One region of the Constrictibacter sp. MBR-5 genome, then DNA from elsewhere that is predicted to be linked to it. Evidence: riboswitches for the same ligand, from Rfam matches in the RefSeq annotation. Region 1 holds a riboswitch; each other region holds the start of a gene.
The links. Region 1 has a riboswitch for thiamine pyrophosphate ahead of ABIE65_RS04515 (ABC transporter ATP-binding protein). Riboswitches for the same ligand answer to the same signal wherever they lie in the genome.
Positions count from the first base shown of each region.

Region 2: linked by a shared signal. The riboswitch ahead of thiO (glycine oxidase ThiO) and the one ahead of ABIE65_RS04515 (ABC transporter ATP-binding protein) in region 1 are both predicted to bind thiamine pyrophosphate.
Region 3: linked by a shared signal. The riboswitch ahead of thiC (phosphomethylpyrimidine synthase ThiC) and the one ahead of ABIE65_RS04515 (ABC transporter ATP-binding protein) in region 1 are both predicted to bind thiamine pyrophosphate.

Region 1 is NZ_JBEPTK010000002.1:108,207-112,616, reverse strand. Features, by position in the region: gene ABIE65_RS04535 (hydroxyacid dehydrogenase) at 1-45, opposite strand, end outside; gene ABIE65_RS04530 (hydroxyacid dehydrogenase) at 42-1,100, opposite strand; gene ABIE65_RS04525 (DUF192 domain-containing protein) at 1,176-1,664, opposite strand; gene ABIE65_RS04520 (HpcH/HpaI aldolase family protein) at 1,950-2,717, shown strand; TPP riboswitch at 2,797-2,903, shown strand; gene ABIE65_RS04515 (ABC transporter ATP-binding protein) at 2,954-3,655, shown strand; gene ABIE65_RS04510 (ABC transporter permease) at 3,652-4,410, shown strand, end outside.
Region 2 is NZ_JBEPTK010000003.1:189,603-194,012, reverse strand. Features, by position in the region: gene ABIE65_RS07910 (FAD-binding oxidoreductase) at 1-343, shown strand, start outside; gene ABIE65_RS07905 (DUF2272 domain-containing protein) at 340-1,209, shown strand; TPP riboswitch at 1,292-1,397, shown strand; gene thiO (glycine oxidase ThiO) at 1,387-2,592, shown strand; gene thiS (sulfur carrier protein ThiS) at 2,615-2,824, shown strand; gene ABIE65_RS07890 (thiazole synthase) at 2,828-3,604, shown strand; gene ABIE65_RS07885 (thiamine phosphate synthase) at 3,601-4,218, shown strand; gene ABIE65_RS07880 (DUF4169 family protein) at 4,244-4,410, opposite strand, start outside.
Region 3 is NZ_JBEPTK010000006.1:278,404-282,813, forward strand. Features, by position in the region: gene ABIE65_RS15275 (isopenicillin N synthase family dioxygenase) at 1-755, shown strand, start outside; gene thiC (phosphomethylpyrimidine synthase ThiC) at 913-2,739, opposite strand; TPP riboswitch at 2,821-2,957, opposite strand; gene ABIE65_RS15285 (HesA/MoeB/ThiF family protein) at 3,064-3,891, shown strand; gene ABIE65_RS15290 (hypothetical protein) at 3,891-4,325, shown strand.

The DNA.
Region 1 (4,410 bases):
CGGCAGGTACTCGAAATAGGAGATGCGTTTGGCGTTCGGGTTCATGCGTTGTCCTCCACCTTGAATCCCAGGATCTTTTCGAACCTGGCGATATAGGCGGGCCAGGCTTCCGGATTGACGATGCGCGGCGCGCGCTTGCCGTCGAAGATCGTGATCCACTGCTCCGCGGCAGCGGCGGCCATCGCCTCGCGCGCCTCCTCGGTGATGCCGGCGATGTGCATGGAGACGATCACGTTGTCGAGGCCGAGCAGCGGATGGTCCATGGGCGGCGGCTCGTCGAGGAAGACGTCGATGCCGGCGCCGGCGATCAGCCCGCGCTTCAGCGCATCGGCCAGGGCCGGCTCGTCGTGGATGCCGCCACGCGCCGTGTTGACGAAATAGGCGGTCGGCTTCATCGCCGCGAACTCTGCGGCGCCGAACATGCCGAGCGTCTCCGCCGTGCGCGGACAATGGACCGAGACGTAGTCGGCCTCGCGCAGCAGGTCGGCCAGTTCGGCCTTCTCGGCGCCGCGCGCGCGGATCTCCTCGGCACTGAGATAGGGGTCGTATGCCAGAACGCGCATCCGGAAGAGGCCGCCGCAGAGTTCGGCGGTGCGCGTGCCGATCTGGCCGAGACCCACGACGCCGACGGTCTTGCCGCGCATCTCGCGGCCGGTGAAGCCGCCGCGGTCCCAGTCGCGGTCGCGGCGCAGCGCCCGGTCCGACTGGATCATCTGCTTGGAGACGCAGAGCATCATGCCGAGGGCGTGTTCGGCGACCGCCTCCTTGTTGGTGCCCGACTGGTTGACGACGATGATGCCCATCTCGGTGCAGGCGTCGACGTCGACCACGTCGTAGCCGGCCCCCGTGGACGAGACGGCGAGCAGGTTGGGACACCGCGCCAGCATCGAGCGCCCGGGGAACCAGGGGGCGCGCAGTTCGGTCCGGGCCGAAACCTGGTAGCCGTGCGCCTCGGCCATCGCGGTCCAGTTCGCCTCGGCGTCGCCGGCATATTCCAGGCGGACCGGTTGGATGTCCGGGCGGCGCGCCAGGATCTCGTCGGCGACCGGGTGGAACCACGACTCGAAGTAGGCGAGCCGCTTGCTGTTCTTGCGCGTCACGGGAATTCCCTCGGGTGATCTCTTATGATCGTCGCGGCATCGTGACCGAAGTGGGCCGGCGCGAAAAGCGGCGCCCTAGCCGCCGACGCCGAAGGCCTGGTGGCGGACCTTGTCGCCGAGCTTGATGCCGAGCCGATCGACTGTGCCGGCGCGCACCTCCAGCACGCCGGACACGATCTCCGCGGTGCCGATCGTCTCCATCGAGAAGGGCCGCGTGTTGCGGATGATGTGGACGATGCGGCCCATGGGCGAGATGAAGATCATGTCGAGCGGAATCGGCGTGTTCTGCATCCACATCCACGCCTCGCTCGGCGGCTGGTGGACGAACAGCATGCCCTCGCCATGGCCCAGCCGCTGACGCAGCATCAGGCCGCAGGATTTCTGCTCCGGCGTGCGCGCCACCTCGACCGAGAAGCCCTCCTGTCCCGTCGCGGTTTCGATCAGCAGCGCCGAGCGCGGCAGCTCCGGCTGGGGCGGGTTCGCGCAGGCGAGCGCACCCGTCGCGGAAGCAAACGCGAGCATCGCGGCCAGCCCCATCGTTCGCAGAAAGTCGCGTCCCGGCATGTCACTCCGTCCACCCTGGCCCGTCCATTCCGGCGGGAGCCGGATCTTAGCGGCGGGGGCGCGTGGCGCAAGGCACCGGGGCGGGCGCACCGGACATCCTGCCGCGGCCACCGCGCGCGGCGACCGGCGCCGGGGTCGCCTTTGCGCGGAGCCGAACGGCGGCTAGTCTCCGGCACTCGACCCGCGTCAGCCGCCCACCGGCTGAAGCAGACACACCGAAGCCAAGCGTTCCGGCGGCGACGATCGTGCGATCGCCGCACAATTCACGGGAGGAGAGGACCACCGATGCGACCGAACAAGATCAAGCAGATGTGGCGCGACGGCAAATACGTGACGCTGGGGTGGCTCTCCGTTTCGCACGGGTTCACGGCCGAGGTCATGGCGCGCCAGGGTTTCGACGCGCTCTGCGTCGACCTGCAGCACGGGACCTCGGAGATGAACGACGTCCTGCCGATGCTGCAGGCGATCTCCCAGACGGACACGGCCCCGGTCGTGCGCGTCGCCTGGAACGACCCGGCGCCGATCATGCGGGCATTGGACCTCGGCGCCTATGGCATCATCGTGCCGCTGGTGAACACGGCGGAAGAGGCGGCGATGGCGGTCGCGGCTTGCCGTTACCCGCCCGTCGGCATGCGGTCCTCCGGCCCGATCCGTGCCGCCCATTATGGCGGCGCCGACTACGGCACCAAGGCCAACGACGAGATCGTCGTGATGGCCATGATCGAGACCAAGGAGGGCATCGAGAACCTGGAGGCCATCTGCGCCACGCCCGGGCTCGACGCCGTGTATATCGGGCCGGCCGACCTGTCCTTCGCCCTGGGCCTCGCCCCGCGCGCCGACAATCCCGATCCGCTCCACCTCGAGACCTGCGACAGGATCCTCGCCGCCGCGCACAAGCACGGCATCAAGGCCGCCATGCACTGCGCGAGCGGCGAGTTCGCCGCCGCCGCCGTGAAGCGCGGCTTCGACATGGTCATGCTGACCTCCGATGTCGCCTGCATGATCGCCGGCGCGCGGCAGCAACTCGACACGCTGAAGAAGGGAACGGGCTGAGCGAGGCGGCGACGGCCGGTGGGAGAGTCGTCTTCTACCCGTCGGCCTTGACCGGCCCTGCTTCGACGCACACGTTCCGAACGTCACTCGGGGGAGCCGGCGGTGCCGGCTGAGAGGTCCATGTCGGACGACCCCTGGAACCTGATCCGGCTCGCACCGGTGTAGGGAGCAGTGCGATTTCCAGCAGACCGCCCGGCGGCGAGGCCGCCTTCTCCGTCACCGTGCGCGCCCGGCGCATGGCGTTCGGCGACATGCTGCTGTTCGAGAACCTGGACGTGACGCTCGCCGCCGGCGGCTGGACGGTGCTGCTGGGACCGAGCGGCGTCGGCAAGACGACGCTGCTGCGCATGGTCGCCGGGCTCGTCGCGCACGGGCCGGACGTGGCGGTCGCCTGCGACGACGGCCGGCCGCTGGCCGGCCGGATGGCCTGGATGGGCCAGCAGGACCTGCTGCTGCCGTGGCTGTCGGTGCTCGACAACGTGTTGCTGGGAAGCCGGCTGCGTGGGCAGGCCCCTCCCCGCGACCGGGCGGTCGAACTGCTGTCCGTCGTCGGCCTCGGCGGGAACCTGGGAGACCGCCCCGCATCGCTGTCCGGCGGCATGCGCCAGCGCGCGGCGCTGGTGCGCACGCTGATCGAGGACCGGCCGGTCGTGCTGATGGACGAGCCCTTCTCCGCCGTCGACGTGGTGACGCGGCACGAGCTTCAGACGCTGGCCGGGCGGCTGCTGGCCGGCCGCACCGTGCTGCTGGTGACGCACGATCCGCTGGAGGCGTTGCGCCTCGGCCATCGGATCCTGGTGCTGTCGGGGCGGCCGGCGACGCTGCAGGAAGCGCCGGTGCCGCCCGGGCAGGCCCCCCGCGACGTGGCCGACCCACGCCTGCTCGCCGAACAGGCGGAGCTGCTCGGCCTGCTCGGTGCAGCGCGCGAGGCGGCATGACCGTTCCGGGACCGCTGCGTCCGCTGGTGATCCTGGCCGGCCTGCTGGCCGCCTGGCAGGCATTGGTCACGGTGACGGGGGTGCAGTTCTTCATCCTGCCGCCGCCGCTCTCGGTCGGGCGCGCGCTGTTCCAGCGCTGGGACCTGATCCTGCCGCACGCCGGCACGACCCTGGCCGAGATCCTGCTGGGCCTCGTGTTCGGGCTGGCGCTGGGCGTCGGGACGGCGCTGACGATGGCCTATTTCCGACCCGCCCGGCGCTGGCTGCTGCCGGTGCTGGTGGTCAGCCAGGCGATCCCGGTATTCGCCATCGCGCCGCTGCTGGTGCTGTGGCTGGGCTACGGCATCCAGTCGAAGGTCGCGATGGCGGCGATGATCATCTACTTCCCGGTCACCGCCGCCTTCTTCGACGGGCTGCGCCGGACGGAGCCGGGCTGGCTCGATCTCGCCCAGGTCATGAACGGCGGACGGTGGGCGGTGCTGCGCCACATCCGCATTCCGGCCGCCCTGCCCGCCCTCGCCTCCGGCATGCGGGTCGCCACGGCGGTGGCGCCGATCGGCGCCGTGGTCGGCGAGTGGGTCGGCTCGCGCGGCGGGCTCGGCTACCTGATGCTGCACGCCAACGCGCGCATGCAGGTCGACCTGATGTTCGCCGCGCTCTTCGTCCTCGCCGCCATGGCGGTGACGCTGTATTTCACCGTGGACATGCTGCTGCGGCGGCTGATTCCGTGGCAACCCGACGCGCTTCCCGCCGAC
Region 2 (4,410 bases), on a different contig from region 1:
GCTGGCCGAGTGCATCCTGGAGACGCAGGCAGACACCCGAGACGCACCCTTCCCGGTGCCGCTGGTCGGGCATGTCGGCGACGGCAACTTCCACCTCGTCTACGTCATCGACCCGAACGATCCGGAGGAACTGCGCGTCGCCGGCGAGATCAACGATCGCCTCGTGCGCCGGGCGCTCGCCATGGGCGGGACCTGTACCGGCGAGCACGGCGTTGGTTACGGCAAGATCGGCTATCTGGAAGCCGAGCACGGCAGCGAGGCGATGGAGGTGATGCGGACGATAAAGCGCGCGCTCGACCCTGAGGGACTGCTCAATCCGGGGAAGGTCGTGGGGCCGGTTTGACGGTCGCGTCCGCGTCGCGGCCGGTACGGCTTCTGCTCGCCGCCGGCCTGTTCGTCCTGAGTGCCTGTGCGGGCCGGCCCCCGTCGGGGGCCGCGCAGGCCGAGCCGGAGTGGCCGCCGATCTCCTATCCTGCCTCCATGCGCGAGCGGATCGCGGAGATCGCCGAGCGCGAATGGCGCGACTTCGGCGGCACCGAGATCGACTTCAGCACGGGGACCGCGCAGGAGATATTCACCGGCCTGCTCGAAACCGATCGGCGCATCTTCCCCAACGTCCTCGCCTACTGGAACGCGGTGCGCGGCCGCTGGGCGGGCTATATCCGCGAGGAGAAGTCGCGCTATCAGGCCGGTGAGCCGGCCTGGACCGCGGAAGCCTGGTCGGCCGTCTTCGTCTCATACGTCATGCGCACCGCCGGCATCGACCGTGACGATTTCCCGTGGGACGCCGGGCATCGCAACTATATCGACGCGCTGATCGAGCGGCAGGCGCGCTACGGTGTCGCGGCGGTGTTCCAGCCCTACGACCTGGAGCAGTATGCGCCACGGCGCGGCGACCTGATCTGCGCCGACCGCTCGCGGCCCGTCGAGGCACGGATCACGACGGTTGCCGATCGTGCCGACGAGATGGGCAGTTCGCGCGGCATGCACTGCGACATCGTGACGGTCGTCGAGGCCGGCCGGGTCGGCGCGATCGGCGGCAACGTCGCCGACTCGGTGTCGCGGTCCTGGTTTCCGACGGACGGATACGGCCGGCTGCTGCGGGGATCGCCGACGGCGGAGAACGCGGAACGCACGTTCTTCACGGTCATCCAACTGAACGTGCCCGATCCGGCGGTGGCATCCGCGGCGCGCGCCCCCTCCGGCTGAGCCCCCGGACGACGACATCCCGAAAGGCTCCTGCCCCGAAAGCCCCTTGCAAGGTGCCACGGCGGGTCCGAAATTCTATGACAGTTTGCGACCGGGGTGCTGGCCAAGGGATCCACGGCCGGCTGAGAACATACCCGTCGAACTTGACCTGGGTAATGCCAGCGCAGGGAGAGCGCCATGACGTGTTTGACCCACAAGCCGCCCACGGACTGCCCGCGCGTCGCCATCGTCGGCGCCGGGGTGATCGGCCTGGGCGTCGGCTGGCGGCTGGCGCAGGCCGGCTGCAGCGTCGACATCTACGACAAGGGAGCGGCCGGCCGGGGCGCCACCTGGGCGGCGGCGGGCATGCTCGCTGCCGGTGCCGAGGTCGAGCCGGGCGAGGAGAAGCTGTTCGCGCTGAACCGGCGCAGCCAGCTGATGTGGCCCGACTTCGCCGCCGAGGTCGAGGATGGCGCCGGCATCCCGATCGGCTATCGCGCCGAGGGAACGCTCGTCGTCGCGACCAACCGCGACGAGCTGCGCCAGCTGCAGTTCACCTTTGACGTCCAGCGCCGCTTCGGGGTCGAGAGCCGACAGGTCAGCGCCGTCGAGGCGCGCACCATGGAGCCCTATCTGCGCGGCAGCGTCGCGGGCGGGATCTTCTGTCCGGAGGATCATCAGGTCGACAACCGGCCGCTGGTCGAGGCGCTGGCGAAGCTCGCTGCCGGTGCCGGCGTGCGGGTGCACGAGCACATGCCCGTGCGCAGCATCGTCATCGAGGGCGGCCGGGCCGTCGGGCTCGACCTCGGCGAGGCGTTCCAGCCGGCGGATGTCGTGCTGCTCGCCGCCGGCCCCTGGTCGCGCGAGATCGGCGGCCTGCCGCCGGAGATCCTGCCGCCCGTGCGGCCGATCAAGGGACAGATGCTGGCGCTGCAGATGGATCCGGCGGAGCCGCTGGTCCGGCACGTGCTGTGGGCACCGAAGATCTACCTGGTGCCGCGCAACGACGGCCGGCTGATCGTCGGCGCCACCGTGGAGGAGCGCGGCTTCGACACCAACATGACGGCCGGCGGCCTCCTCGCGCTGCTCGAGGCCGCCTGGCGGGCCGTGCCGGGCATCGAGGAGCTTCCGGTCGTCGAGATGTGGGCGGGCTTCCGGCCGGGCTGCCGCGACGATGCGCCGATCCTCGGCCCCTCCGGGGTCGACGGGCTGGTCTACGCGACCGGCCATCATCGCAATGGCATCCTGCTGGCGCCGCTGACCATCGATCTGGTCAGCCGGATGATCCTGACCGGAGAGACGCCGGAGCCGCTGCTGCCCTTCGGACTGGACCGGTTCCAGGGCGGACGCCGCACGGTTCCGGCCACGGCCCTCAACTCGGCCCCGGAGACCGCGCCCGCGTGAGGCGGTGCGCGAGGAGAGCGACATGACCATCACCCTGCGTATCAACGGCGAGCCGGAAGCGGTGGAGGCGGCGACCGTCGCCGCCCTGCTGGAGGCCCGCGGCATCGACCGCAACGGCCGCGGCACGGCGGTGGCGCTGAACGGCGCAGTCGTGCCGCGGCGCGAGTGGGACGAAACGAAACTTACGGCCGACGACGACATCGAGATCGTCCGGCCGTTCTCGGGCGGGTGAAGCATGGCCGACGAAGACAGCCTCATCATCGCGGGCAAGAGCTTCGGCTCGCGCCTGCTCATCGGCACGGCCGGCTACCCGAACCAGCAGATCATGCTGGATTCGGTCGAGGCGAGCGGTGCCGAACTGGTCACCGTATCGATTCGCCGGATCAGCCTGGACGGCTATGCCGAGAGCCTCGTCGACCTGCTGGGCGACCGGTATGCCCTGCTGCCGAACACCGCCGGCTGCGAGACGAAGCGCGACGCCATCCTGACGGCACAGCTCGCCCGGGAAGCGCTCGACACCAACTGGGTGAAGCTGGAGCTGATCGGCGACCGCGAGACCCTCTACCCCGACGTCGAGCAGCTGGTCGCCGCGGCGGACGAGCTCGTGAAGGACGGCTTCATCGTGCTGCCCTACTGCAACGACGATCCGATCACCTGCCGCAAACTGGCGGACGTGGGCTGCGCCGCGGTGATGCCGCTCGGCTCGCTGATCGGCTCGGGCATGGGAATCTGCAATCCCTACAACATCGAGCTGATCGCCAGCCGCTCGCCCGTGCCGGTCGTGCTCGATGCCGGCATCGGCACCGCGTCGGATGCCGCGCTGGCGATGGAACTCGGCTGCGACGCCGTGCTGCTCAACTCGGCCGTGTCGAAGGCGGCGGATCCGGTGCTGATGGCCAGGGCGATGCGGGCCGGTGTGGATGCCGGCCGCGCCGCGCGCCGCGCCGGGCGGATTCCGAAGCGGACCTATGCCGAGGCCTCCAGCCCGCAGCTCGGCCTGATCGGGTCGTGAACCCGCTGCCGGTACCGCCGCTGCTGGTCATTACCGACCGGCGGCAGGCGCGCCGGCCGCTGGACGAGGTCGCGGCCGCCGCGTTCGCGGGAGGCTGCCGCTGGCTCAGCCTGCGCGAGAAGGATCTGCAGGCGGACGAGCGCCGGGCGATCCTGGACCGGATCCTGGCTGCGGCGGCGCCGTACGGCGCGACGGTCATCGTGCATGACGACCTCGCTGCCGCCCGCCGCTGCGCCGGCGTGCATCTGCCTGCCGGAAGCGATCCCACCGAAGCGAGACGGCTCCTCGGTGCCGGTGCGCTGATCGGACAGTCCGCGCACTCGGTGGAGGCCGCGGTCGCGGCCGAATGCGCCGGGGCCGACTATGTGACGCTCAGCCCCATCTTCATCACCGCCAGCAAGCCCGGCTACGGCCCGGCCCTGGGGCCGGAGATCCTGTCGCGGGCGCGAACGGCGTTGACGATACCCGTCCTGGCGCTGGGCGGCGTCGATGCCGGGACCATCGCCGCCTGCCTGTCGGCGGGAGCTGCCGGCGCCGCCGTGATGGGGCCGGTGATGCGGTCGGAGGATCCGGCCGCCACAGTGAGGGACCTGATCGCGCTCGCGGCCGGATAGCCGGAGATCCGCGACAGGTGCGGCGTCACTCGATCTGCTTGTTGTCGAGATCCTTGTCGCGCCGCTCGGCCTCGGCGTCCTCCTGGGCCTTCTCTTCCTTGGTCCGGCCGTGCTTGGCGCGGTTGGTCGCAGCGGTGCGCGCCTTCTCGTCCCGGTCGCGCTGCTTGCGAAACCGATTGAGATTGACGATTT
Region 3 (4,410 bases), on a different contig from region 1:
ACAATGTCGGCTACCTGCCGATGCGCGGCAACACGCTGCGCACCTCGGAGATCCAGAAGGACACGAAGCCGAACGCCAACGAGGCCTTCTTCGCCAAGCGCGACCTGCCGGCGGACCATCCCGACGTGATCGCCAACAAGCGCTTCCGCCCGATGAATCCCTGGCCGCAGAACGTGCCGGGCTTCCGCGAGGCCGTGGTCGCCTACAGCACCAGCCTGGAACGGCTGGCGCTGTCCCTGCTGCCGATCTACGCCCGCGCGCTCGAGTTGGCAGCGGACCATTTCGATGCGGCGTTCAGCGACCCGCAATACACGCTGCGCCTGACGCACTATCCCGAGCAGCCGGTCCGTGCCGAGGACGAGTTCGGCCTGGCGCCGCACGTCGACACCAGCTTCATGACGCTGCTGGCGCAGAACGACGTGCCGGGCCTCTCGATCCGCTCGCGCGACGGCGACTGGATCGACGCGCCGTCGATCCCCGGCACCTTCATCGTCAACGGCGGCGAGATGCTGCGGCGCTGGACCAACGACCGCTTCCTGGCCACGCCGCACCGGGTGATCAACAGATCCGGCCGCGAGCGCTACGCCGTCCCCTTCTTCTTCGACTGCAACATCGACCAGCCGATCAAGCCGGTCCCGACCTGCACCTCGCCGGACAACCCGCCGAAGTTCCCCGAGACGACCTACATGGAATACATGATCTGGTACCAGAACCGGAACTACGACGCCGTGACCGGGAAGACCGGCGGCGCGTAGGCGAGCAAGCATGCGGACGCCCACCCCGCAATGTCATCCCCGGACGCAGCGAAGCGGAGATCCGGGGATCCAGGCTCAGCGCTGAGGCTGTCCCCCGGATCCCCGGCTCGACGGGGCCGCGCCCCTCGCCCGCGGACGACGCGCAGGAATGCCCCGCCTACTCCGCCGCGGGCTTCGTCTCCTCGACCGGCCGGTAGATCTGGCTGCCGCCCTCGCGGAAGGCCTCGGCCATCTGCTCCATGCCCGAGTTGGCATAGTCGCGGATCTCCTGCGAGATCTGCATCGAGCAGAATTTCGGCCCGCACATCGAGCAGAAGTGCGCCACCTTGTGCGCGTCCTTCGGCAGCGTCTCGTCGTGGAAGGACTGGGCCGTGTCGGGATCGAGCGACAGGTTGAACTGGTCCTGCCAGCGGAACGAGAAGCGCGCCCGCGACAGCGCGTCGTCGCGGAGTTGCGCCCCCGGATGGCCCTTGGCCAGGTCGGCCGCGTGTGCGGCGATCCGGTAGGTGATGACGCCGGTCTTCACGTCGTCGCGGTCCGGAAGGCCCAGATGCTCCTTCGGCGTGACGTAGCAGAGCATGGCGCAGCCGTACCAGCCGATCATCGCCGCACCGATGCCGCTGGTGATGTGGTCGTAGCCGGGGGCGATGTCGGTCGTGAGGGGGCCGAGCGTGTAGAACGGCGCCTCGCCGCACTCCTCCAGCTGCTTCTCCATGTTGATCTTGATCTTGTGCATCGGCACGTGGCCGGGGCCCTCGATCATGACCTGGACGTCCTTCTCCCAGGCGACCTTGGTCAGTTCGCCCAGCGTCTCCAACTCGGCGAACTGTGCCGCGTCGTTGGCGTCGGCAATGGCACCGGGCCGCAGGCCGTCGCCCAGCGAGAAGCTGACGTCGTAGGCCCGCATGATGTCGCAGATCTCGTCGAAATGCTCGTAGAGGAAGCTCTCCTTGTGGTGTGCCAGGCACCACTTCGCCATGATCGAGCCGCCGCGGCTGACGATGCCGGTGACGCGGCTGGCGGTCAGGTGGATGTAGCGCAGCCGCACGCCGGCATGGACGGTGAAATAGTCGACGCCCTGCTCGGCCTGCTCGATCAGCGTGTCGCGATAGACCTCCCAGGTCAGGTCCTCGGCGACGCCGCCGACCTTCTCCAGCGCCTGGTAGATCGGCACGGTGCCGATCGGGATCGGCGCGTTGCGGATGATCCATTCGCGGATGTTGTGGATGTTGCGGCCGGTCGACAGGTCCATGACCGTGTCGCCGCCCCAGCGGATCGACCAGACCATCTTCTCGACCTCCTCGGCCACCGACGAGGTGACGGCCGAGTTGCCGATGTTGGCGTTCACCTTCACCAGGAAGTTCCGGCCGATGATCATCGGCTCCAGTTCCGGGTGGTTGATGTTGGCCGGGATGATGGCGCGGCCGCGGGCGATCTCGTCGCGCACGAACTCGGGCGTCACATAGTCGGGAATGCTGGCGCCGAAATCCTCGCCGTCGCGGACCGCCGCCTCCTTCAGGCGCTTGCGGCCCTCGTTCTCGCGGGTCGCGACATAGATCATCTCCGGCGTGACGATGCCGGCGCGGGCATAGGCCAGCTGGCTGACCGAACGGCCGCCGATCGCGCGGCGCGGCTGCGGGACGTTCGGAAACTCGGCGACGAGGCGTTCGCCGGTGGCGTAGCCGTTGTCCTCGGGCTTCACCGAGCGGCCGGTGTAGAGTTCGGTGTCGCCGCGTGCGGCGACCCACGCCTCGCGCAGGCGCGGCAGGCCCTTGTAGATGTCGATGGCGGCGTCGGGATCGGTGAACGGCCCGGACGTGTCGTAGACCATGACGGGCGGCTCGTTGGCCGTCGGCGACAGGGCGATCTCGCGCAGCGGGACGCGGATGTCGGGGTGCCCCTCGGCGGGTACGAAAATCTTGCGCGAGCCGGATATCGGCCCGGTCGTCACCGTGAAGCGTGGCGTCTTGGCTAGGTGGTTCATTGCTAGACCTCCGGTCGAAAAAGGACGCAGAGATCCGGCGCTGGTCGGTTGGGTTGGCATTTAGGCTGACCGCGGCCCGATCGGCCGCGTCGTTCCCGTTCCCTCCGCCGGCATGACCCGGATCAGGTACAAAGGGTCACCGCGTTGCAGGGAGCAGGTCGTTCGCTCCGATGCCGGCGGTATCTCAGCCCCCTAACGGGACCCCCCTCGGACGAGAGGCAGGGTGCGTCAGCCCGCCGCAGAGGTCAAGCCCAACGGACGCAGCCGCCCTTGGCGGGCGCGGCGCGATGCCCAACTATGGGGCGTCGCAACGAGGATGCCGCGATGGACTTCAGCGAAGACCAGATCCAGCGCTATTCGCGCCATATCCTGCTGCCCGAGGTCGGCGGCGCGGGCCAGGCGAAGCTGATGGGCGCGCGCGTCCTGATCGTCGGCGCCGGCGGCCTGGGCGCGCCGATGCTGCTCTATCTCGCCGCGGCTGGCGTCGGCACGATCGGCGTCATCGACGACGACACGGTCGACCTCTCCAACCTGCAACGGCAGGTGATCCACACCACCGGCAGTGTCGGACGGCCGAAGGTCGACAGCGCCATCGAGGCGGTGGCATCCCTCAACCCGGAGGTGCGGATCGAGGCGCACCGCGGGCGGCTCAATGCCGGCAACGTCATGGACATTCTCGCCGGCTACGACCTGGTCGCCGACGGCACAGACAATTTCGCGACCCGCTTCCTGCTGAACGACGCCTGCTACCTCGCCGGCAAGACGCTGGTGTCGGCGGCATTGCTGCGCTTCGACGGCCAGCTCTCGACGTTCAAGGCGCATCTGGGCGACCCGCATCCCTGCTATCGCTGCATCTTCCGCGAGCCGCCGCCGGCGGGCATGGTGCCCTCCTGCTCCGAGGCCGGCGTGTTCGGCGCCGTCGCCGGCGCCGTCGGCACGCTCCAGGCGACCGAGGTGCTGAAGGAACTGCTGGGCATCGGCGATTCGCTGTCGGGGTCGCTGCTCATGTACGACGCGCTGTCGACGACCTTCCGCAAGGTGAAGGTGAAGCGCGACGCCGAGTGCCCGCTGTGCGGCACGCATCCCGCCATCCACGACCTGTCCGCACACGCGCCCGGCAACGCGGCCCCAGCCGACGCGGGCGTCGCCTGATGGCGACGACGCCGCCGGACAAGCTGTCGGTGATCGTCCAGTCGGGCGATTTCGACCGGGTCCACTATGCGCTGATGACCGTCGCCGCCGCGGTCGCGGTGAACATGCCCGCCACCGTGTTCTTCACCATGGGCGCCTGCCGCGCCCTGGCGAAGCCGCAGGACGGCCGGCCCGGCTGGGCCGCGATGCGCACCGCCGGCGGCGAGGAGGCGGCGGCATGGGACGCGGCGCTGGAAGCCCGCAAACTGGCGACCTTCGAGGAGCTGCTGGAAGCCTGCGTCGCCCTCGGCGCCCGCATCATGGTCTGCGAGACCGGCCTCGCCGCCATGGACATGGAATCAAGCGACCTGCGCGACGACGTACCGGCCGAGATCACCGGCCTCGTCAGCTTCCTGAAGGACTCGTCGGCGACGGGAACGACACTCTTCGTCTGATCCGCCGGCACCGAACCGAGCGCGGATACGCGCCCGCATGGATCGGCTGCGACAAAGCGGGCACTATCGCCGTGCGACAGCTCGG